DNA from 3 places in the Bradyrhizobium sp. CCGB01 genome. Region 3 is predicted to be linked to each of the others. Evidence: predicted binding sites of a transcription regulator. Region 3 holds the regulator's gene; each other region holds the start of a gene.
The links. Region 3 encodes HrcA, which represses chaperone genes, less so after heat shock. Its sites were predicted from a motif close to GTTAGCACTCNCNNNNNGNGAGTGCTAAC; they were not measured.
Positions count from the first base shown of each region.

Region 1: groES (co-chaperone GroES) is a predicted target of HrcA. The motif match lies at 1,530-1,558, and genes of this name have one in related genera.
Region 2: groES (co-chaperone GroES) is a predicted target of HrcA. The motif match lies at 1,085-1,113, and genes of this name have one in related genera.

Region 1 is NZ_JANADK010000001.1:1,903,944-1,911,703, reverse strand. Features, by position in the region: partial or broken gene hemN (oxygen-independent coproporphyrinogen III oxidase) at 1-126, shown strand, start outside; gene NLM25_RS08600 (hypothetical protein) at 621-1,094, shown strand; partial or broken gene NLM25_RS44375 (hypothetical protein) at 1,147-1,269, shown strand; gene groES (co-chaperone GroES) at 1,598-1,912, shown strand; gene groL (chaperonin GroEL) at 2,003-3,643, shown strand; gene rpoN (RNA polymerase factor sigma-54) at 4,402-5,997, opposite strand; gene NLM25_RS44370 (cold-shock protein) at 7,180-7,395, shown strand.
Region 2 is NZ_JANADK010000001.1:8,450,600-8,458,359, forward strand. Features, by position in the region: gene NLM25_RS39805 (protein phosphatase CheZ) at 1-190, shown strand, start outside; gene NLM25_RS39810 (hypothetical protein) at 353-874, opposite strand; gene groES (co-chaperone GroES) at 1,204-1,500, shown strand; gene groL (chaperonin GroEL) at 1,647-3,278, shown strand; gene NLM25_RS39825 (hypothetical protein) at 3,424-4,635, shown strand; gene NLM25_RS39830 (AAA family ATPase) at 5,478-5,999, opposite strand; gene NLM25_RS39835 (META domain-containing protein) at 6,042-6,440, opposite strand; gene NLM25_RS39840 (L-lactate permease) at 6,581-7,760, opposite strand, start outside.
Region 3 is NZ_JANADK010000001.1:396,141-403,900, forward strand. Features, by position in the region: gene NLM25_RS01820 (penicillin-binding protein activator) at 1-430, shown strand, start outside; gene hemW (radical SAM family heme chaperone HemW) at 538-1,692, opposite strand; gene rdgB (RdgB/HAM1 family non-canonical purine NTP pyrophosphatase) at 1,679-2,314, opposite strand; gene rph (ribonuclease PH) at 2,326-3,039, opposite strand; gene hrcA (heat-inducible transcriptional repressor HrcA) at 3,208-4,296, shown strand; gene grpE (nucleotide exchange factor GrpE) at 4,393-4,998, shown strand; gene pncA (bifunctional nicotinamidase/pyrazinamidase) at 5,129-5,851, opposite strand; gene NLM25_RS01855 (hypothetical protein) at 5,997-6,938, opposite strand; gene dnaK (molecular chaperone DnaK) at 7,332-7,760, shown strand, end outside.

The sequences.
Region 1 (7,760 bases), 1.5 Mb from region 3:
AGGCTCGCCGAAGGTGGGATTGTGGACATCGAAAATGGATTTATCCGCGTGAGGCAGGAGCACCGCCTTTTGATTCGGGCTGTCGCCGCCGCATTCGACGCTTATCCGTACCGCTCACTCTGTTAGCACATCCTAGCGAGCGGAGCATAGCGAGCGCAAAGCCGTACGCGGCCTGGCGTGCAGCGACGTGACCATTCGACGGGACAAGGCATTGATTGCGCATCGGCAAACGCGAGCCCTACCGCAAGTTTACCTGGCGGTGAACTACAAGGAGGATCCCGGACTGCTAAAGCCGCGACTCTGTGACCTACGCCGAACGGATATGAACGCGCTTCGAAGCCGAATTCTCGGGCGGATGCGCATCGCTCAGAGTCTCTCTTTGACCCGCGGGCCGGCTATCAGCCATAATGGGACACGTGTTGCGCCGACGCTATCCGGCAGTCGCTTGGGTTAGGCGGATATTTACCCGCATCATCGATATTCGAGATTTATCACCCCGAGCTGGTCGGAGAGGCAAGCATGATGCTCCCGTCTTGGCTTACTATGCATGCTCGGTTGATGACGCCAATGTTACGAACTCGACAAACCGTCGCGGCTCATTGCGCGGGCATCTGCCGTGCATGCGTGCTTCACTTTTCCAAGCAAGCGAAACCATACTTAGGCCTGGCACGCCGATTGCTGGGATGAAGCAAAGAGGCGCCGCCTGCAAGCCGGTGGTAGCGGCCGTCCCAGGAGTCCAGGAGATCGATAGGCTCGATCTTCCGCATTCTCGCATCAAGCACTTTGCTCCGGCCAGCTATGCACAAGCCGGACAAGACATCATTCTGGAAGGAATTTTGTCTGCGAGGCTCTTCAAGAGCCAAAAATCTCGGGATAGTGCTTTCTACGTCGAGATCGGCGCCAATCACCCCGTCTCTAGCTCGAGTATATATCTTATGTACCAAAGAGGCGCGCTAGGTGTTCTGGTTGAACCCAATCCTGAATTGGCGACGCTGATCCGAACGGCGCGCCCCAGAGAACCGTCTGTTGTCTTGCCCGCTCCGCAGGCGTTTGCCACGCTCTTCATCGGAAATGCCCATGAGCCTCCTCAGTGAATGAAGCACATATTGAAAATTTCGGCGACTTCGACGGCTTAGGAAGTATACAGACCGTATCGAGGTGAACACTGTCGGCATCAACGAGTTGTTGATCCCTTATGCCGACAAGATCGACTTCTTGGCGATCGATTGCGAAGGACTGGATCACGATCTCATCAAAGCCATCGACTAAGAGCGGATCAGACCTGCCCTCATTCAAATGGTACCCAAGCGCTGCCATCGGAGCTAGAATAAGGACGCCCAATAGTGCTATCAACTCGGTCATCAATTTCGCGGAAAAGTTCTCGTAGTTGACGGGTAAGTCTCTCTCAAGAGCATTCGCTCCACTTGAGAATGATTGCAGCATCTGTGTTGCCGACTAGTCTGAATGCTGATTTTTTGCTGAAAGGCCCTTGCTCCCCTAAGAAGCTGTCTTATTTCAGCAGCGCCTGCACTAAGACTCGCAGGCATCGACTGCTAACAACGTTGATTTCCCATCGTGCAAATGCAAGGAGTACCGTATGCAATTTCGTCCGCTTCACGACCGCGTCGTGGTCAAGCGCATTGAGGCAGAAGAGAAGACCGCTGGCGGCATCATCATTCCCGACACTGCCAAGGAAAAGCCCTCCCAGGGCGAAGTCGTCGCCGTTGGCCCCGGTGGCCGCGACGAGAGCGGCAAGCTGATCCCCATTGATGTTCAGGTCGGTGATCGCGTGCTGTTCGGCAAGTGGTCGGGCACCGAGGTCAAGATCGACGGCCAAGAGCTGTTAATCATGAAGGAAAGCGACATCATGGGTGTTCTCACCGACCTGTCGGCCAAGAAGAAGGCCGCTTAATCCAATCGCTCGTACCGCTCACCTTGAGGAGCGCCTGCCGGGCGGCTCGCCAAGAGTGAGATGAGACCAAGACAACTCAGGGGACTAAATATGTCAGCCAAAGAAGTGAAATTCGGCGTTGACGCCCGCGACCGCATGCTGCGCGGGGTCGACATTCTCGCCAATGCCGTGAACGTCACGCTCGGCCCGAAGGGCCGTAACGTCGTGCTCGACAAGTCGTTCGGCGCGCCTCGCATCACCAAGGACGGCGTCACTGTTGCCAAGGAGATCGAGCTCGACGACAAGTTCGAGAACATGGGCGCGCAGATGGTGCGCGAAGTCGCCTCCAAGTCCGCTGACGCGGCCGGCGATGGCACCACCACCGCGACCGTGCTAGCGGCTGCAATCGTCCGTGAAGGCGTAAAGGCGGTGGCCGCCGGCATGAACCCGATGGACCTCAAGCGCGGTATCGACCTCGCGGTCGAGGCCGTCGTTGCGGACCTCCAGAAGAACTCCAAGAAGGTCACCTCGAACGAGGAGATCGCCCAGGTCGGCACCATCTCGGCCAATGGCGACGCCGAGATCGGCAAGTTCCTCTCCGACGCCATGAAGAAGGTCGGCAATGAGGGTGTCATCACCGTCGAGGAAGCCAAGTCGCTCGAGACCGAACTCGACGTCGTCGAGGGCATGCAGTTCGACCGGGGCTACATCTCGCCCTACTTCGTCACCAACGCCGACAAGATGCGCGTTGAGATGGACGATGCCTACATCCTCATCAACGAGAAGAAGCTCTCCTCGCTGAACGAGCTGCTGCCGCTGCTCGAGGCCGTGGTGCAGACCGGCAAGCCGCTGATCATCGTCGCCGAGGACGTCGAAGGCGAAGCCCTCGCAACCCTGGTCGTGAACCGTCTGCGCGGCGGCCTGAAGGTTGCGGCGGTCAAGGCTCCGGGCTTCGGCGATCGCCGCAAGGCCATGCTGCAGGACATCGCGACCCTGACCGGCGGCCAGGCGATCTCGGAAGATCTCGGCATCAAGCTCGAGAACGTGACCCTCAACATGCTCGGTCGCGCCAAGAAGGTGATGATCGACAAGGAGAACACCACGATCGTCAACGGCGCCGGCAAGAAGGCCGACATCGAGGCGCGCGTGGCCCAGATCAAGGCGCAGATCGAGGAGACCACCTCGGACTACGACCGTGAGAAGCTCCAGGAGCGTCTTGCCAAGCTCGCGGGCGGCGTCGCGGTGATCCGCGTCGGCGGCGCGACCGAAGTCGAGGTGAAGGAGCGCAAGGATCGCGTTGATGACGCGATGCATGCGACCCGCGCGGCGGTCGAAGAAGGCATCCTCCCGGGCGGCGGCGTCGCCCTACTCCGTGCCTCCGAGCAGCTCAAGAACCTTCGCACCAAGAACGACGACCAGAAGACCGGCGTCGAGATCGTGCGCAAGGCGCTGTCCTGGCCCGCTCGCCAGATCGCGATCAACGCCGGTGAAGATGGTTCTGTGATCGTCGGCAAGATCCTCGAGAAGGATCAGTACGCCTACGGCTTCGATTCGCAGACGGGCGACTACGGCAACCTCGTCACAAAGGGCATCATCGACCCGACTAAGGTCGTACGCGCCGCAATCCAGAATGCCTCCTCCGTGGCGGCGCTTTTGATCACCACCGAGGCCATGGTCGCCGAGCTGCCCAAGAAGGGCGGCGCCGGTCCGGCGATGCCCCCGGGCGGCGGCATGGGCGGCATGGATTTCTAAGTCCACTTGCTCCAACGACTACGAACCCGGCAGCGATGCCGGGTTTTTTGCTTTCAGCTCGCTTTTCCGCTCGTTTCCGGGGCGCGCGAAACGCGATTCTGAAATGACAGTTTTGAGAAATCCCTCATCTCAACTTCCGCAAATCGTTCCATGCGCGGGTCGCCGTCTTGGGTCGTTGACCAGGAGATGCGCCTGATGCGGTCGATGATCACGCGAATCGTCGCCGGTTAATATATCACGCCAATGTCCGACTGTCCGGCGAGTCGTTTCCGTTTTCTCTCCGGGCAAGGGCCTCGCCGGCAGGCACGGTAAAGACGAGCGTGTTCTCATAATAGCGTCGATACAGCTATAGGTTCCACAACTGACGCCGTTCGGCTCTTGCGTCGGGATCGAGGCCCCAGGCGCTGAGGGAAATCCTTCAACCGCTCGCGCCCGCCGGGCCGTCGTTGATGACGAGCTCGCCCATTCCGATGCTGGCGCCGGACGTCGTTGTCGCCTTCGCCAAAAGTCGATCGAGCGCCAACGCAAGATGTTTGCGGAATTTACGTCGAGCCTCGAAGTCTGTGCGACGAACGATCGATCGCGGTGAACTCTTGTGCTTGCCGAGCTCGCTGTCGGAGACTCTTTACGAGATACCAATCCTAGCGTTGATGTTATGCTATTAGCACTTCGCCAGCGCGGCCTGGCAGGCTTCGCCGATGCAAATCCGGTGAGCTCAGGCGGCTCGCCTGTTGATGCCTAGCTTTGAGCCAGCGCAATTACGCCGGCTCGATGTTGCGGGAGCGATCGGACATTGCGGTAGAGAGGACGTTACCAAGAGCGCTCTGCTTGTCGCGGCGGCGTTGTACCGAGGAGGGAATGCGCATGGCTTCGCGGTACTTCGCGACCGTGCGGCGGGCAATATCAATGCCCGAAGCGCGTAAGCGCTCCACGATGGTGTCGTCCGACAGGATCGCGGACGGTGCTTCCGAATCGATCAGCTGCTTGATGTGGTGACGGACGGCTTCGGCGGAATGCGCCTCGCCGCCGTCGGCCGAGGCGATCGAGGCGGTGAAGAAATATTTCAATTCGAATGTGCCGCGATTTGTCGCCATGTACTTGTTGGCGGTGACCCGCGACACCGTGGATTCATGCATCTGGATGGCGTCGGCGACGGCCTTCAGATTCAGCGGCCGCAGATGCGCAACGCCATGGGTGAAGAAGCCGTCCTGCTGGCGCACGATTTCCGTTGCAACCTTCAGGATGGTCCGGGCGCGCTGATCGAGCGCGCGCACGAGCCAGGTCGCGTTCTGGAGCGCGTCGGTGAAATAGGACTTGTCGCCGTCCTTGCCGATCTTCTTCGACAGCTCGGAGTAATAGGTCTGGTTGACCAGCACGCGCGGCAAGGTGTCGCTGTTGAGCTCGACATGCCAGCCGCCATCGGGACCCGGGCGGACATAGACATCCGGCACCATGGTCTGGAGCCGCGCCGAGCCGAACTTCATGCCGGGCTTGGGATTGAGCCGGCGGATCTCGCCGATCATGTCGGCGATGTCCTCGTCGTCGACGCCGCAGAGCTTGCGCAAGGACGCGATGTCGCGCTTGGCAAGCAGATCGAGATGCTCGACGAGGGCCTGCATCGCGGGGTCGTAACGGTCGAGCTCGCGGAGCTGGATCGCCAGGCATTCGCTCAAATTGCGCGCGCAGACGCCGGGCGGATCGAATTTTTGCAGCACGGCAAGGACGTTCTCGACATCCCCCGCCGAGGCGCCGAGGCGCTCGGCGGCCTGACCGAGATCCGGCGGCAGATAGCCGGCCTCGTCGACGAGATCGATCAGGTACTGGCCGATCATCCGCTGCGCAGGCGAAGTGAAGGCGACCGACAGCTGTTCGGCGAGATGGTCGGACAGCGTGGTCTCCGCGGCGACGAAGGCCTCGAGATTGTAGTCCTCGTCGGAGGAGGCGCCGCCGCCCCATTCGGTATAGGTGGTCGGCGTCGCATCCTGGGCGTTGCGCGCGGCCGCCTCGGCCGGCTCCTCGGAGAAGACGTTGTGTGCGATCTCAGCACGGCTGCCGAGATCGGGATTCGGCCATGCCTCTAGGCCGAGCTCAAACGCTTCGACGGCCCCGCCTAAGGAGTCATGGTCTTGGCTTGCGCGTTCTCCACGGTCGCTGAACAGGCTGGTCTCGTCCGAAACATCACTAGTTGAGAGCTCATTATGGCCAGCAGGTTCGAGTAGCGGATTGCGCTCGAGTTCCTCCTCCACGAACGTCGCGACATCGAGATTGGACAATTGCAGCAGCTTGATCGCCTGCATCAACTGCGGCGTTATCACCAGCGACTGCCGAAACTCAAATTTCTGCGTCAGATTCATAACGCAATCCTTTCTAAACCGGTCCAATTCTTGCCTACCATAGAACAGGCATGCATGACTTCACGAATGGGAGAACAACTTCGGTACGGAGGCATGGCCCTCAAATAACCGTCATCAATCTCCGGACAGCCTGGCTCGCTCGCGGCGTCCTTGCTGCAGCGGGGGGGCGTGCCGTGCGGAGACATCAACCGGGACCACCGACAATCGTGAGGAAGGACTCGCAGTCGCAAGCGGCGGCGCAACGCTGTGCGCATCCGGACTTTGATCCCGGTGGGTTCAGGCAAACAGGGGCTAGTCGCTGTCATTCGTTCAGGACCAATCGGCAGCTGGCGTTTTCGAGTCTGAGATTGACGACTTTAGCACGGAACGTCTAGGGCGATTCCGGAGAAGCGCGACGAACTTTGAGCTATACGCTTATTCAATCTGCGATGGGTGAAGTATTGCTCGCAACGGGGCGCTGCAAAGACACCGGTCGGTGGTGCTTGCGATCGCATCGTCGGTGCAATTGGTCGGATGTTGGCTATCGATCACGACGTAGCCGTATGGAGTCGCGTACATGTTGGTGAGCGTGGTGTTCATGCCAAGTGTCAGATACCCAGGCCGGCTGTAGAATCGGCCAGCGTACCTCCAGGGCTTTTGGACATGTCCAAAGCGCGAGGCGACGGTGATCCCGCCATTGGTCCGAAGTCAGCCAAAGCTAGACGTCGGACAGTGTTGGCGTCGATTGTCGGCTTTCAGACCAATGTTCGCCAACTTGGCGATATAGCCCACTACAAAGCGCCTGCAGAACCTGCGATACTCGATTCGGCACGGCCCTTGCTCTGCTCGAGGCAGCCTCGCCTATTTTTCAGATGCGATAATGTTAGGGGCGGGCTCGGCGCGCGTCGCCGCTAGCGTCGGGTCCGCCCCGTAGTGCTGTGAGGCGACATGAAACAGGATCTTCGACCGGCGACCAGATTCGCTCACGCTCGCCGCCGCCATATACTACGCGGCACGAACAGAAGGACTATGGAATCAATGTCTCCCTAAGCCGCGGGCGACGAGGCCGCATGTCCACGAGATCTTTGCCCTGGCTAAGTGTACCCGCAGCTCCGAAGCAGCCGCGCAGGCCTGCCTCAGGACTCGATGTCGTCGCCTAAACGTCAATGCATAATCCTCCAATTTCGATAAGCTAAAGCAAGGATGCAGACTGGAACGGTAGTGTCGTACAGCGTCGAAAAAGGCTGGGGCTTCGTAAGGTCTGATGGTTGCAACAGCAAGGATTTGTTCGTGCATATGTCCGAACTACGCAACTGCTCAGGGACTGATCTGGTGCCGGGCAGGCGCGTGGCTTTCGATCTTCGCTTCAACAAACGGCGCTTAAAGTACAGAGCCGCCGAGGTCAGGCTAGTCGATTGAAGCGCCACGTATCCTAAAGCATCCAAGATCGCTCTCACAGTGAAAGGACAGACCCCCATTTTGGAACCACGTGCTTCGTTGGAAAGGGCTGCTCCGTTGCTTGACGGAGCGCATGACGACGGCGAAGACGAGACACAAGGTCGACGCGGCACTGAAGGCAAAGAATGCGCCGGAAGCGGTACGGGAGAAGGCGACGATGGCCGATCTGGCCCAGTGCTACGCGGTTCAACCAAACCAGATCCATGCCTCATGCTCACAGCAATGGCGAGCAGACAGAGGCTCTGTCAGAATGATAGTAATGAGCGGTCAGTGTCCAACAAACCGATTCAGGCAATCAAGCTCCGCGGGTCCATTTCAACTACCTG
Region 2 (7,760 bases), 8.1 Mb from region 3:
CACGATGAAGTTCATCGAGCAGCACATCAATGCGATGATGGAGATCTGGGGCGGCGTCGACGCGATCAAGGCCCATGTGCCCGCGCCGGCCGACACCCGCAGCGAGGACGAGAAGCTGCTCAACGGCCCCAAGCTCGCCGGCGACGTCGGCCACGCCTCGCAGGACGACATCGACGCGCTGTTCGACTGAGCGAACGCGGAATAGGGAAAAACAAAACGCCGGCGTAAGCCGGCGTTTTTTGTTGTCTTGCTGAATGTGTCTCACGTCATTCCGGGGCGGTCCACAGGACCGAACCCGGAATCTCGAGGTTCCGGGTTCACGCTTCGCGTGCCCCGGAACGACAGAAGGACATCACGCCCTCGGCGCGCAGCGGACGTAGACCATGTTGCCGTAGCGGGTGGCGGCGTCCTTGTCGATGAAGCGGGTGATCAGGACGCGGCCGTCGAAGGAGACGATCTCGCGGTCCTGCTCGCCGGGGGTGGGACCCGCCGGCCCGATATAGTTCTTGCCGCTGGGCGAGCCCTTCAGCCGCAGCTCCTGCGGCGTCGCCTGGTCGGCGAGATGCATGATCACGCCGCCGGAGGAACCGGCGGTGATCACGTAGGGGTTCTTGCATTGCGCCCTTGCCGCGGCTTCCGTGCGGGCGCGGTCGGCCGGGTTCTGGAACGAGGCGAGGCCCCAGCGGCCGACGATCTCGTCGGCGCGGATGGTCGCCGGCATTTCCGGACCGGTGCCGGGCTCGGCCTCGGGCGGCGGCGAAGACGACGAGAAGGACGGCAGGCTCATCCCGCCGCCGCAGGCGCCAAGCAGCAGCGCCAGGCAGGAGGCGGCCGCCAGATTGGCAACCGTGCGTGCGTGAGCTGAACTGATCATGACATTCCCCCGAGCAAACCGTCCCCCAAACGAGACCCCGACCGTATCCCTCCTGCAGCCAAGCGCAAAACCGCTGTCGGAGCAATGACGTCCTTTATACGCCAGCGCGACCAATAAGTTTCTGTAGACACAATCCTATATCCGCCTCACCAATCGCTTAACCACCATTGCTTGACAGGATCGCGGCCAAGCCATATTTCCGGGCGCACTATTAGCACTCGGAAAGCCCGATTGCTAAGCGCGCCGTTCGATCCTCGGCAAGAGGGTGGACGAAGCGCCGCCCCACCCACTTCCACTACCTCCGAAGCGAGCCTCCAAAGGGAAACGTCATGGCTAAATCCAAATTTCGTCCGCTGCATGACCGTGTCGTGGTCAAACGTATCGACGCCGAGGAAAAGACCAAGGGCGGCATCATCATTCCGGACACCGCCAAGGAAAAGCCGTCCCAGGGCGAGGTCGTCGCCGTCGGCCCCGGCGGCCGTGACGAGGCCGGCAAGCTGATCCCGATCGACCTCAAGATCGGCGACCGCGTGCTGTTCGGCAAGTGGTCGGGCACCGAGGTCAAGATCGACAACGAAGACCTCCTGATCATGAAGGAGTCGGACATCATGGGCGTAATGGCCTAAGGCCATCCGCCTGAACAGCCGCTGAATGTCATGCCCGGATCGCGCGATCCGGGCATTCCATCATTCCGCCGGGTTCGATTGCGCACCCCCGACATGATGCGACAGACGAGCGGCAGACACATCACGAAACACGAGGGATTGAAGAAATGGCTGCCAAAGACGTCAAGTTTTCCGGAGACGCGCGCGATCGCATGCTGCGCGGTGTCGACATTCTCGCCAACGCCGTCAAGGTGACGCTCGGTCCGAAGGGCCGCAACGTCGTCATCGAGAAGAGCTTCGGCGCGCCCCGCATCACCAAGGACGGCGTCACCGTCGCCAAGGAGATCGAGCTCGAGGACAAGTTCGAGAACATGGGCGCCCAGATGCTGCGTGAGGTCGCCTCCAAGACCAACGACCTCGCCGGCGACGGCACCACCACCGCGACCGTGCTGGCCCAGGCCATCGTGCGCGAAGGCGCCAAGGCGGTTGCCGCCGGCATGAACCCGATGGACCTCAAGCGCGGCATCGACAGCGCGGTTGCGGCCGTCATCAAGGACATCGAGAAGCGCGCCAAGCCGGTCGCCGCCTCCTCCGAGGTCGCCCAGGTCGGCACCATCTCGGCCAACGGCGATGCCGCCATCGGCAAGATGATCGCCCAGGCGATGCAGAAGGTCGGCAACGAGGGCGTCATCACCGTCGAGGAGAACAAGTCGCTCGACACCGAGGTCGACATCGTCGAGGGCATGAAGTTCGACCGCGGCTATCTGTCGCCCTACTTCGTCACCAACGCCGAGAAGATGACCGCCGAGCTCGAGGACGCCTACATCCTCCTGCACGAGAAGAAGCTGTCCGGCCTGCAGGCCATGCTGCCGGTGCTGGAAGCCGTGGTGCAGTCGGGCAAGCCGCTCGTCATCGTCGCCGAGGACGTCGAGGGCGAGGCGCTGGCCACCCTGGTCGTCAACCGCCTCCGTGGCGGCCTGAAGGTCGCGGCCGTCAAGGCGCCGGGCTTCGGCGACCGCCGCAAGGCCATGCTGGAGGACCTCGCGATCCTCACCGGCGGCCAGCTCATCTCCGAAGACCTCGGCATGAAGCTCGAGAACGTCACGGTGAAGATGCTCGGTCGCGCCGGCAAGGTCGTGATCGACAAGGAGAACACCACGATCGTCAAGGGCGCCGGCAAGAAGCCGGAGATCGAGGCCCGCGTCGGCCAGATCAAGGCCCAGATCGAGGAGACCACCTCGGACTACGATCGTGAGAAGCTCCAGGAGCGTCTCGCCAAGCTCGCGGGCGGCGTCGCGGTGATCCGCGTCGGCGGCGCGACCGAGATCGAGGTCAAGGAGAAGAAGGACCGCGTCGAGGACGCGCTCAACGCCACCCGCGCCGCGGTGCAGGAAGGCATCGTCCCCGGCGGCGGCGTCGCGCTGCTGCGCGCCAAGAAGGCGGTGGGCCGTCTCACCAACGCCAATGCCGACGTCCAGGCCGGCATCAACATCGTGCTGAAGGCGCTGGAAGCCCCGATCCGCCAGATCTCCGAAAACGCGGGCGTGGAAGGCTCGATCGTCGTCGGCAAGATTCTGGAGAACAAGTCCGAGACCTTCGGCTTCGACGCCCAGAACGAGGACTATGTCGACATGGTCGAGAAGGGCATCATCGATCCCGCCAAGGTGGTGCGCACCGCGCTCCAGGACGCCTCCTCCGTCGCCGGCCTGCTGGTGACCACGGAGGCCATGGTCGCCGAATTGCCGAAGAAGGAAGCTCCGCCCGCCATGCCGGCCGGCGGCGGCATGGGCGGCTTCTAAGCCTGCCGTTCCGTTACAGTGTTGCGAAGGCCGCCTCCGGGCGGCCTTCTTTTTTGCCGACCCTGCCCCTCCGCTTTCCGATTCAACCGGCGGCCAAAACCCACTACGGTGGCGCGCCGATTCTGTTTCCGCGAGGATTTCGTCGATGCGCGCGCTTCTGGTTTGCCCGACAGTTGCTTTGGCCGCCCTGCTTGCAGTTTCGCCGCATTCCGCATCGGCCCAGATGAAGCTGTCGCCGAAGGCCACCACCCCGGGCGGAACCGAGATCCGCTATTTCACCTCGATCGACGGGCTGATGGACGGCAATGCCGACGTGATCCTGAAGGAGACGCGGCAGGGCAAGACGGTGACGGCGGCCGTGCTCGACGTCTGCTATCCCGTCGCAAAGAATTCCGACCGCAAGGACCGCTTCGTCGTCAATCTCCAGGTCGCGGGCCAGAACCTGACGGGCACGACGCAGAGCCTCGGCGAGAAGGCGCCCGTCACCGTCAAGCTGCTGCGCAAACAGTCCGGCGACACGTTCGAATTCCGCGGCCAGATCGCGATCGGCCAGACCGTGACCGAGGTCACCTCGCCCGACAATTCCGATCTCAGCGAGAAGGAATTTCAGGACAACCAGACCTCGGACGACGGCATCACGCCGCAGCCGAAGGATTTCACCGACGTCTCGCCGGAAGCGATCGCGGTCAAGGTCAAGCTGGACGCGGCGACCGAGTTCCTGAAGAGCCTGAAGGGCCAGGAGGTCGAGGTGACGCTGGCGAGCCTGTCGGTCGGCTGCGATGCGCTGCGCGCCGGCGAGCAGACCATCAACATGTCGGTCGATCCGGAACGCGCCGGCGCCCTGCTCGCAAAGTTCAAGGCGATGCCGGGTGTCACTGCGGCAGGCTGGACCGCTGGCATGACCGAGATGGACCGCACCATCCGCTTTGCGGCCGCCGACTGGCGCGACGGCGACAAGATCAACCGCGACAAGGTTTCGACCGCCGTCTCCAACGTGCTGAGCAGGACGCTCGCGGCAAAGCCGGTGTCGCACAGCTTCAACCCGGCCACCGGCAAGCTCAAGCTGGTCTTCAAGCGGCCGAACCAGGATTTTCCGGCGCTCGAGCTCACCGACACGATCGAGGTTGCGGGGCTGATCTCGCCGGACAAGCCCGGCACGACCGACAAGCTCATGCTGTGGATCGGAAGCCCCTCGACCACCACCGCAGATGAGAGCAGCGGTGCCAAGCTCAATCTCTCGGATGACGCTTCGGCCGACGAGGAAGGCGATCAGCCCGACGACAACGGTTCGATCGAGGCGCTCACCAAAGAACTCAAGGGCCAGCGCTGGGACGCCGACAAGTCGGTGTGGAAGTAGGCCCAGTTGCCGCAGTCATTCGCCTGACTGTTAAGATTCGATTCAGTTTAAACGGCCATCATCGGGTGGTCGAACGTGGGTCGCATCATGCAAGACCACGAGCCGAGTACCCTTGGAAACATCCGGTCCGGGAATGTGGTTGGCGGCCAGCTGCCAAGGCATCCGGCCAGCCTGTGGGATATCCTAGGCCACGATCGCGAAGAAGTGCTGGTGCTCCGAGACCCGTATGGCTTTCGAGCGCGCACCGCTCTGCTGTTTACAATCGCACTTGCGGCAAGCTTTGGGTTGGGGTGGGCCGGGGGACTGAATTGGCCCGCGTTCGCAAACATGCTCGGCGTCAGCCCAATTACCCAGAAAGCGGCACCCTCACCGCGAGCTTCTGAAACAAGATCCGGAGGCAAGATTGAAGGCGCTCGAAAGATGGTATCCACCTCCGAGCAAACAACCGCACCCGCTTTTGTAGGAAGCATTCCCAGGACCGCAACGTCGGGCGCACGCCCGTTGGCGGCCTCGCAAGTCACTACAAGCCCATCCGGGCCAGCGATAGCAATGAGGCAGCCTTTGGCGCCGGCACCTGAAACGAGGCCCACAACCATACCCGGGTGGACGGTTGTTGACGTTCGGGACGGAACAGCTGTTCTCGAAGGCCCTGACGGCATTCGGATGGCCGCGCGCGGCGACATTATTCCCGGACTCGGGCGAATAGACTCCATCGTGCGCTGGGGCAGTCGTTGGATCGTCGCCACCGCCAACGGATTGATTGCGACGCCGTAACCGTCAAAGAACGGGGGGCCAGCTGGGCGGCGCTTGGCGAGGAACAGCCCACGGTCCGGGCGATACGACTACAGCGTCACTCCGCGAACATGCGACTCTGCGATATCAACCAACTGCTCAATCGAGCTGGTAGCGGTGTCCAGAATGAGACGCCCCCGATCCCAAGGCTCGTAAACTCTATTCACGACACCGCCCCAAGTGGGCAAGTCATGCCCATAGATATCCGGCAAGCGGCCCTCCAATCGGCTTCGATGCATGCACAAATCGCTGCAGACTGTTTCGATCTCGACAATCCGTGCTGCGCTTCCCCTCGCCGTCTCCCGCCACCCGTTGCGGCTTGCAACGACCGGATTGACGCAATCGGCGATGACCATGCGGCCGAGCTTGAGGTTTTCCGCGGCCAGCGCGTTCGCAATCACATAACCCATCTCGCCACCGGCCTGGCCCGCCGCGTACAAACTCTGCTCGATCGCGTCGATGCGGAGATAGGTCGCTGACAGTCGTCGTGTGAGCTCCCGTGAGATGGTGGTCTTTCCGGTCCCGGGGAGGCCGCCGAACACAACCAGCAGGGGCTGTCGAGACGCTGCCATGGCTCAAGTCCAATGGCCATGAGGTGCCGGCTGTCGAGAAGCTTAATTCCCGGTCGTGCGAAAGCGTAGCGACTTGGGGCCGACGAGCGTCAGCACGTCGCCCTGACGCTTCCAGGTCTCGACACTGCTCAGCGCTGCGACGAGTTCGTCGTCGGCCTGCGCCCTGGCCGGCGGGCAGGAGCGATCCTGGATCTGGCCGGGAACGAAGATCACGGTGTTGCCGGCGACCGAGAACTGGCCCTTGCCGCCCTTGCACCAGAGCTCCAGCACCACTTCGCCATTGTCGCCGATCTCGATGTTCGGAATCCGCTTCGAGCCCGGTTGCGGCAGCGCCTCCAGCGTCATCTCGGTGCCGAACGGAAAACCATCCTCGGCACGCGCGAGCGTGGACACCGCAAGCATTGCAACCGCTACACACACCATCTGCCTGAGCGAAACCATGAGACCTCTCGACCGACCTGATTTGCGGCACCTTCTATAAGACGGCGGCGCCGTTGAGAAGGTTCGCGCACGCTGGATACAAAGATCCCCGCAAGGCGGCGAAGCCCTGCGGGGATCTGCGTTGAAGCGAGCGTTGCCCGTTACTTCAGGACCAGCGCCGTGAACGGCCAGACATAGGCCTGCAACGTCACGAGCACGCCGACGAGGCAGGCGAGCACGATCGAATGCCAGAACACGAAGCGCAGGATGGTGCCCTCGTGGCCGTACCAGTTGGTGGCTGTGGAGGCGACCACGATCGACTGCGCGTCGATCATCTTGCCCATCACGCCGCCGGACGAGTTCGCCGCCGCCATCAGGACCGGCGACAGGCCGAGTTGCTCGGAGGTGATCTTCTGCAGGTTTCCGAACAGCACGTTGGAGGCGGTGTCCGATCCCGTCAGCGCCACGCCCAACCAGCCGAGCAGCGTGCCGAAGAAGGGATAGAGCACGCCGGTTGCGGCGAAGGCGAGGCCGAGCGTCGCGTCGACGCCGGACAGCCGCGTCAACGTACCGATCGCGAGCATCGCCGAGATCGTGATCAGCGAGATCGCGCACAGCCGGATGGTGCGGCCGTACTCGGTCAGGAGCCGGCCGGGACCGACGCCCATCAGGAAGCCGGAGATGATCGCGGCGATCAGCATGCCCGTGCCGGTGAACGAGAGATAGGTGAAGCCGAACACCGCGCTCTCTTTCGTCGGCGCCGGCGCGACCGGCGGCATCTTGTTGATCATCTGATGCAGCTCGGGGACGGGATAGTTCCAGACGAAGATCGAGTTCGCCCAGGTCTTGAAGGCGCCGTTGCCCCAGATCAGCATCACGATGCAGACGATGATCCACGGCAGCAGCGCGCTGAACATCTCGCTCTGCGTCAGCGGCGTCTTGTCGAGCGGCTTTGCCGCGGCCATGGTGGAGGCCGATTCATCATTGCCGCGCAACGCGGGCGACAGCCAGAGCTGCCTGGGCTGCCAGACCTTCAGGAACAGGATCAGCGCGCCCATCGAGATCAGCGACGCGCCGATGTCGACGATCCAGGGATTGATGAAGTTGGAGATCACGAATTGCGGGATCGCGAATGACACGCCGGTAACGAGGATCGCCGGCCAGACGTCTTTCATGCCCTTCCAGCCCGCGAACGCCCACACCACCCAGAACGGCACGATCAGCGAGAAGAACGGCAATTGCCGCCCGACCATCGCGCCGAGGATGTAGGGATCGAGCCCGGTGACGGAGGCAAGGCCCTGGATCGGCGTGCCGAGCGCGCCATAGGCGACCGGCGCGGTG
Region 3 (7,760 bases):
GGTTGCGGTCGCCGATGCGATGACTGCCGCGGGCGCGAATCTGCGCAACATCCAGCTGCTCGGCACCGGCCTGTGGGACAGTCCGCGCGTTTATGCGAGCCAGAACCTGCAAGGCGGTCTCTACGCCGCGCCGGACCCGGCCGGCTTCCGCGCCTTCTCCGGCCGCTACCGCACCAAATACGGCGCCGAGCCGATCCGTACCGCGACGCTGGCCTATGACGCGGTCGCGCTCGTCGCCGCGCTCGCGCGTACGCAGGGCACCACGCGCTTTTCGCCCGACGTGCTCACCAATCCTTCGGGCTTTGCCGGCATCGACGGCCTGTTCCGCTTCCGCGCGGACGGCACCAACGAGCGCGGGCTCGCGGTCATGAAGGTGACGACCGGCGGCGGTGTTGCGGTCGCGGGCTCGCCGAAGAGTTTTGGGGCGTAACACGCTGCCGTAGGGTGGGTTAGCGAAGCGTAACCCACCAAGTGCGTTCCGCGTACGCGGAAACATGGTGGGTTACGCCTTCGGCTAACCCACCCTACGAGACCTCGCTACGCTGCCAGATCCGCAACCACCGCATCCAGCACGGGGAATCCGCTGCTCGTCACGCGCAGCCGACCTGTCGCATCGACGGTGATCGCGCCTTCCTCGCGCAGCAGCGCGATGCGGCCGGGATCGAGCGGGCGGCCGGAGAGCGCCTTGTAGCGTTCGGGGTCGATGCCCTCGGCGAGCCGCAACCCCATCAGCAAGAATTCGTCGGCGCGCTCTTCGCTGTTGAGAAGATCGTCGGTGACGACGCCATGGCCGTTGGTCTCGACCCGCATCAGCCAGGCTTCGGGGCGCTTCTCGGTGGCGGTGGCGTGCCTGATACCGTCGATGTCGAGGCGGCCATGCGCGCCGGGGCCGATGCCGGCATATTCGTCGCCGCGCCAGTAGACCAGATTGTGCCGGCACTCGGCGCCGCGCCGCGCGTGATTTGAAATCTCGTAGGCGGGCAGGCCGAGCTTGTCGCAGGTCTCCTGCGTGACGTCGTAGAGCGCGCGCGCGACGGCTTCGTCCGGCGTCTTCAATTTGCCGGCCTGGTGCAGGCCGAAGAACGGCGTGCCTTCCTCGATCGTCAGTTGATAGAGCGACAGATGCTCGGCGGCTTCGTCGATTGCGAGACGCAGCTCGTCGGCCCACATCGCCGGCGTCTGGTCGGGACGGGCATAAATCAGGTCGAACGAATAACGGTCGAACGAGCGGCGTGCGATCGCGACGGCGTCGAGCGCCTCGCGCGCGCTGTGCATGCGGCCAAGCGCCTTCAGCGAGGCATCGTCCAGCGCCTGCACGCCGAGCGAGACGCGATTGACGCCGGCGGCGCGATAGCCGGCAAAGCGCGTGGCCTCGACACTGGTCGGGTTCGCCTCCAGGGTCACCTCGACGTCGCTGGCAACGGTCCAGTGCTTGCCGATCGCATCGAGCACCGCGCCGACGGTTGCGGGCTGCATCAGTGACGGCGTGCCGCCACCGAGGAAGATCGATGTGACCTCGCGGCCGGGCGAACGCTGCGCGGTCGTTGCGATCTCGCGGGCGAAGGCGGACGCAAAGCGCGCCTCGTCAATCGCGGCGTGGCGGACATGGCTGTTGAAGTCGCAATAGGGGCACTTCGACAGGCAGAACGGCCAGTGCACGTAGACGCCAAAGGCTTCCTTAGCGCGGCTCAAGGCAGATCTCCGCCAGTTTCACGAAGGCGCGGGCGCGGTGCGACAGGGCGAGGCCGAGCGGCGGCAGGCCGTGCTTCTCGATGCTGGTCATCTCGCCGAAGGTGCGGTTGTGACCGTCGGGCAGGAACATCGGATCATAACCGAAGCCGGCGGTACCGCGCGGCGGCCAGACCAAGGTGCCGTCGACGTGCGCCTCGACCTCCTCGAGATGATCGTCGGGCCAGGCGACACAGAGCGCGGAGACGAAATGCGCGGTGCGCTTCTCCGGCGCGGTCGCGCCGCGCTCCTGCAACAGGCGCTCGATCTGCGCCATCGCCGCGGCAAAATCCTTGTTCGGACCGGCCCAGCGCGCGCTGTAGATGCCGGGCGCGCCGTCGAGCGCGTCGACCACGATGCCGGAATCATCGGCGAAAGACGGGAGCCTGGTCGCCTGCGCCGCCGCGATCGCCTTGATCGCGGCGTTGCTGCGGAAGTCGTTGCCGGTCTCTTCGGGCTCGGGGAGGCCGAGCTCACCGGCCGACACCGCCTCGATGCCGTAGGGCGCGAGCAGCTCCTTCATCTCGGCGAGCTTGCCGGGATTGTGGGTCGCGATGACGAGCTTTCCGGTGATTCGGCGGTGCATGGGTCTATTGACTACGCGACAGCCAGTTTCTGCAAGTCCACGAGACGCGCGACGCCCTTGCGCGCCAGCGCCATCAGCGCCAGGAACTCGTCCTGCGTGAACGGCTCGCGTTCCGCGGTGCCCTGCACCTCGATGATGCGGCCATCGCCCGTCATGACGAAATTGGCGTCGGTCTGGGCTTCCGAATCCTCGGCATAGTCGAGGTCGAGCACGGGCGTGCCGTTGTAGATGCCGCAGGAGATCGCGGCGACGTTGTCGCGCATCACGTTGGCCTTGATCATGTTGCGCGCCTTCATCCAGTTGATGCAATCGGCGAGCGCGACCCAGGCGCCGGTGATCGAGGCCGTACGCGTGCCGCCGTCGGCCTGGAGCACGTCGCAATCGACCGTGATCTGGCGCTCACCGAGCGCTTCGAGATCGACGATGGTGCGAAGCGAGCGGCCGATCAGGCGCTGGATCTCGACGGTGCGGCCGCTTTGCTTGCCGGCGGAGGCCTCGCGGCGGGTGCGTTCTGAGGTCGCGCGCGGCAGCATGCCGTACTCGGCGGTGACCCAGCCGCGGCCCTGGCCCTTCAGCCACGGCGGCAGGCGGTCTTCCAGCGTGGCGGTGACCAGCACATGGGTGTCGCCGAATTTCACGAGGCAGGAGCCTTCCGCATATTTGACCACGCCGCGCTCCAGCGTCACGGGGCGCAATTCGTCGGGCGCACGGCGGCTTGGCCGCATGGGAAATCCTCCAAAACTCTCGGAAAAGGGCTGTTCGCGGTGCTTGTAGGTGGGGTGAGTCGGGAGGACAAGGCTTTTTCACCCCCGGTTTTCCACCCCGCAAACGCCACGCTTGTCAGAACGGCCCGGGATGGACAAATTATGAGCGTCTGACAGGAGTTACCGTCTGTGGCCCATCACGATCCGATCCATCTGATCGCGCCGCGCGCAGGCCTCGCCCAGCTCAACGAGCGTTCCCGCGACATCTTTCGTCAAATTGTCGAAAGCTATCTCGCGACCGGCGAGCCGGTCGGCTCGCGCAATATCGCGCGCCTGATCGCCATGCCGTTGTCGCCGGCCTCGGTCCGCAATGTGATGGCCGATCTGGAACAGCTCGGCCTGATCTATGCCCCGCACACCTCCGCAGGCCGGCTGCCGACGGAACTCGGCCTGCGCTTCTTCGTCGATGCCCTGATGCAGGTCGGCGACCTCAACGAGGCCGAGCGGCAGTCGATCCAGAGCCAGCTTGCCACCGTCGGCCACGCGCAATCGGTCGAGGCGGCGCTGGATCAGGCGTTGACGCGGCTGTCGGGGCTCACCCGCGCAGCAGCGGTCGTGCTGACGCCGAAATCCAATGCGCGGCTGAAGCACATCGAATTCGTCCGCCTGGAACCGGAAAAGGCGCTGGTGATCCTGGTCGGCGAGGACGGCCAGGTCGAAAACCGCGTGCTGGCGCTGCCGCCCGGGGTTCCCTCCTCGGCGCTCACCGAAGCCGGTAATTTCCTCAATGCGCGGATCCGCGGCCGCACGCTGGCCGAGGCGCGGCTCGAGCTCGAAACCGCGCTCGGCGAAGCCCGTGCCGAGCTCGACCAGCTGACGCAGAAAGTGATTTCGGCCGGTATTGCGAGCTGGTCCGGCGGCGAGAACGAAGACCGCCAGCTCATCGTTCGTGGCCACGCCAATCTGCTCGAGGATCTGCACGCGCTGGAGGATCTGGAACGGGTTCGCCTGCTGTTCGACGATCTCGAGACCAAGCGCGGCGTCATCGACCTTCTGGGACGCGCCGAGACCGCCGAGGGCGTGCGGATCTTCATCGGCAGCGAGAACAAACTGTTTTCGCTGTCCGGCTCCTCCACGATCATCTCACCCTATCGGGATGCCGCCGGCCATATCGTCGGCGTTTTGGGCGTGATCGGGCCGACCCGGCTGAATTATGCCCGCGTGATCCCGACCGTGGACTACGCCGCCCGCATCGTCAGCCGCCTTTTGGGGGGGTGACCGGCGTTTCCTCCGATCACGGGCGCTTGATTTTCGCAAGCTTAGGCACGATATCCGGGCCAACAATCCCTTGAGATGAGTTTGAGAAGAGAGCCGATGACCGATCGAGACCGGCAGCCCGACGACACGACCCCGCCGACCGGGGAGCCCGTGGTGTCAAAGCCCTACATCATGCCCGACGATCCCGAGCCGGGCTCGGTCGAGCTGTTGCAGAAGGAAGCCGCCGAGGCGCGCGACCGCATGCTGCGGACGCTGGCCGAAATGGAGAATCTGCGCAAGCGCACCGCCAAGGAGGTCGCCGACTCCAAGCTCTACGGCGTCACCGGCTTTGCCCGCGACGTGCTCGACATCGCCGACAATCTCCAGCGCGCGCTCGATGCTGTTCCGGCCGAAGCCCGTGCCGCGGCCGATCCCGGCCTGACCTCGCTGATCGAGGGCGTCGAGCTCACCGAGCGCTCGCTGCTCAACGCGCTGGAAAAGCACGGCGTGAAGAAGTTCGATCCGCAGGGCCAGAAGTTCGACCCGAACTTCCAGCAGGCGATGTACGAGGTGCCGGATGCGTCGGTGCCTGCGGGCACCGTCGTGCAGGTCATGCAGGCCGGCTACACCATCGGCGAGCGCGTGCTGCGCCCGGCGCTGGTCGGTGTCGCCAAGGGTGGCGCAAAGGCGGCCGCCGCCGCCAACAGCAACGAGTCGAACTGATCCTCATCCTGAGGAGCGCGCTCGCGCGCGTCTCGAAGGATGAGGGCCCGGCTCTCTCAGCTCGGCCTTCATCCTTCGAGACGGCGCTGACGCGCCTCCTCACCATGAGGGGCTGGCGGATGCGTGTGTCCTACGCGCTCACCGCGATGTCACCCGACTGAATCCGCTTCACGCCGGCCTTGGCCATATCGGCCCAGGCCTTCGCCAGTGAGCCCTGCGTGTCGATGCCGCGGCAGGCGTCCTCCACCACATAGACCTCGAAGCCCGCCTTGCGCGCGTCGAGCGCGGTCCAGGCGACGCAGAAATCCGTCGCCAATCCCACAACGAAGACGCGCTTGATCTTGCGGCCCTTCAGGTAACCGGCGAGGCCCGTCGAAGTCTTGCCGTCGGCTTCGAGGAAGGCCGAATAGCTGTCGACGTCCTTGTGAAAGCCCTTGCGGATGATGAGCTCGGCATGCGGGATCGCAAGGTCCTTCGACAGCGCGGCGCCGTCGGTGCCCTGCACGCAATGGTCGGGCCACAGCACCTGCTTGCCGTAAGGCAGATCGACGGTCTCGAACGGCTTCTTGCCGGAATGCACCGAAGCGAACGAGACGTGGCCCGGCGTGTGCCAGTCCTGCGTCATCACCACGTTCGCGAACGCTTTCGAGATCTTGTTGATGACGGGCACCACCTGCTCGCCTTCCTTCACGGCGAGGCTGCCGCCGGGCAGGAAGCAGTTTTGCACGTCGATCACAAGCAGCGCGGATGCATCGTCCGGCTTGATCGATGCGGCTGCAAAGAGCGCGGTTGGAGCGAGGGTTGCGAGCGCCGTCGTCCCAAGCGCCGTCAAAATCTGTCGCCGATCCAGCATCGTTCGCCTCCCCTTGTGAGCCAATGGAGACGAAGCCTAGTTCCGCGCGCGAGCGAACAGAAGCCCGAAAATGCAGCCAGGTCTGGTGAGTGCTTGGGCTCTCTTGGTCGTCCCAGCTTCGCCGGGACGACACCGAGTGTGCCGCCTACCCCTTCGGCTGGATGCCGTCGCGCACGGCGCGGAAGCGGGTGAAGGCGGCCGACCACTGGTCGCGCGGGGCGCTGGCGATGATGCGCAAGGAGGTGCCGCCGCTCGAGAAGCGGATCCACTGCACCACGGTCACCGGGGTCTTGTCCTTGCCGCTGACGCCGTCGATCCGGGTCTCGAAACCCTGCTGGCCGTTGATGCGGATCGGCTCGGACATGGTGACGCGGGACTCGCGCACGCCGGGGATCTGCAGCGCGGCCTCCTGGGCGAAGCGGGCGCGGTCGTCGGCCTGCTGCGGGGTGGCGCCGATCAGGCCGAGGATCATGAACGGCTTCGATTCATAGCCCGAGCTCTCGTTGCCGTCGGCCAGGATGATGCTGGCGCCCGGCGCCAGCGTGCGGATGTCCTTGAAGTCGGCGAGATCGGTGATCTTGAACGGCATCAGCCCGATCTGCTCTTCGGCCGAGACCTGCTTGCGGGTGGTGGCGCTGGCAAACATCTGCCGCACCGCCTCGTCGGTGTAGATCCTGGTCGCGTTCTCCGGGATCTGCACGGCGACATAGCCGGAGAAGCCGGCGCCCGGCACGATCATCGAATAGCGCTTCACCGGGGTATCGCCGGCCTTGCCGCTTTCCGTGGTGTAATAGGCCAGACCCGCGGGGGTCTCGATCTTGTCCTGCTTGACGCCGGCGGTGCCGGCGGGATTGGAATTGAAGGCGCTCACGACCTCGCCATAGGCCGCCGGCGGCAGCTCGGTGATCAGCACCTTGACGCTGCCGTCCTCGCTCTCGAAGCCCGGAAAGGTCTTGGCCGTGCTCAGCCCGACCAGCGGCACCATGCCGAGGCGCAAGCCGGGCGGGAAAACGGCGTCGGCGGCAAGCGCCGGAAGCGCTGTTGCGGCGAGGAGGGCGAGCGCGGCGAGGGGGCGGATCAGCTTCATGGGCACTCTGATTGGTTCACATTGAGGCCGTTCGATGGTCGGCCATCGGGCCGCTTTGTCGCGCGAAGCCGCCCCAAAGGCGGTTATCCGGCCGCCCGCCTTTTAGCGGGTTTGGCCTTCCGGCAACAGGGCGGGACGGACCGCCGTGGCGGGGCCGGCGACAACCGAACCTGTTAATAATTCCTCACCCGCAAGGGCGGTTGAGCCCGGATATGATCTTCCAAAACCCAATGTTTTCACGGCCGAAACTTGCGTTCGGTCCTTGCAGCCCCCTCCCCCCCTCCTATATGACCCCCAATCATCGCAATATCGCGGATGTTTGATCTTAGGGGGTTTGGATCGGGTGCCTTCTGGGCCCAACCAACCTGCCGCAAAAACAAGGATATCAGGACCATGGGAAAGGTCATTGGGATCGACCTCGGCACCACGAATTCGTGCGTCGCCGTGATGGATGGCAAGAACGCCAAAGTCATCGAGAATTCCGAAGGCATGCGCACGACGCCTTCGATCGTCGCCGTGACGGACGACGGTGAGCGCCTCGTCGGCCAGCCGGCCAAGCGCCAGGCCGTCACCAATCCCGAGCGCACCTTCTTCGCAGTGAAGCGCCTCATCGGCCGCCGCTACGACGACCCGATGGTCGAGAAGGACAAGAAGCTCGTTCCGTACAAGATCGTGAAGGCTTCCAACGGCGACGCCTGGGTCGAGGCCGACGGCCAGACCTACTCGCCCTCGCAGGTGTCTGCGTTCATCTTGCAGAAGATGAAGGAGACCGCGGAAGCCCATCTCGGCCAGAAGGTCGACCAGGCCGTCATCACCGTTCCC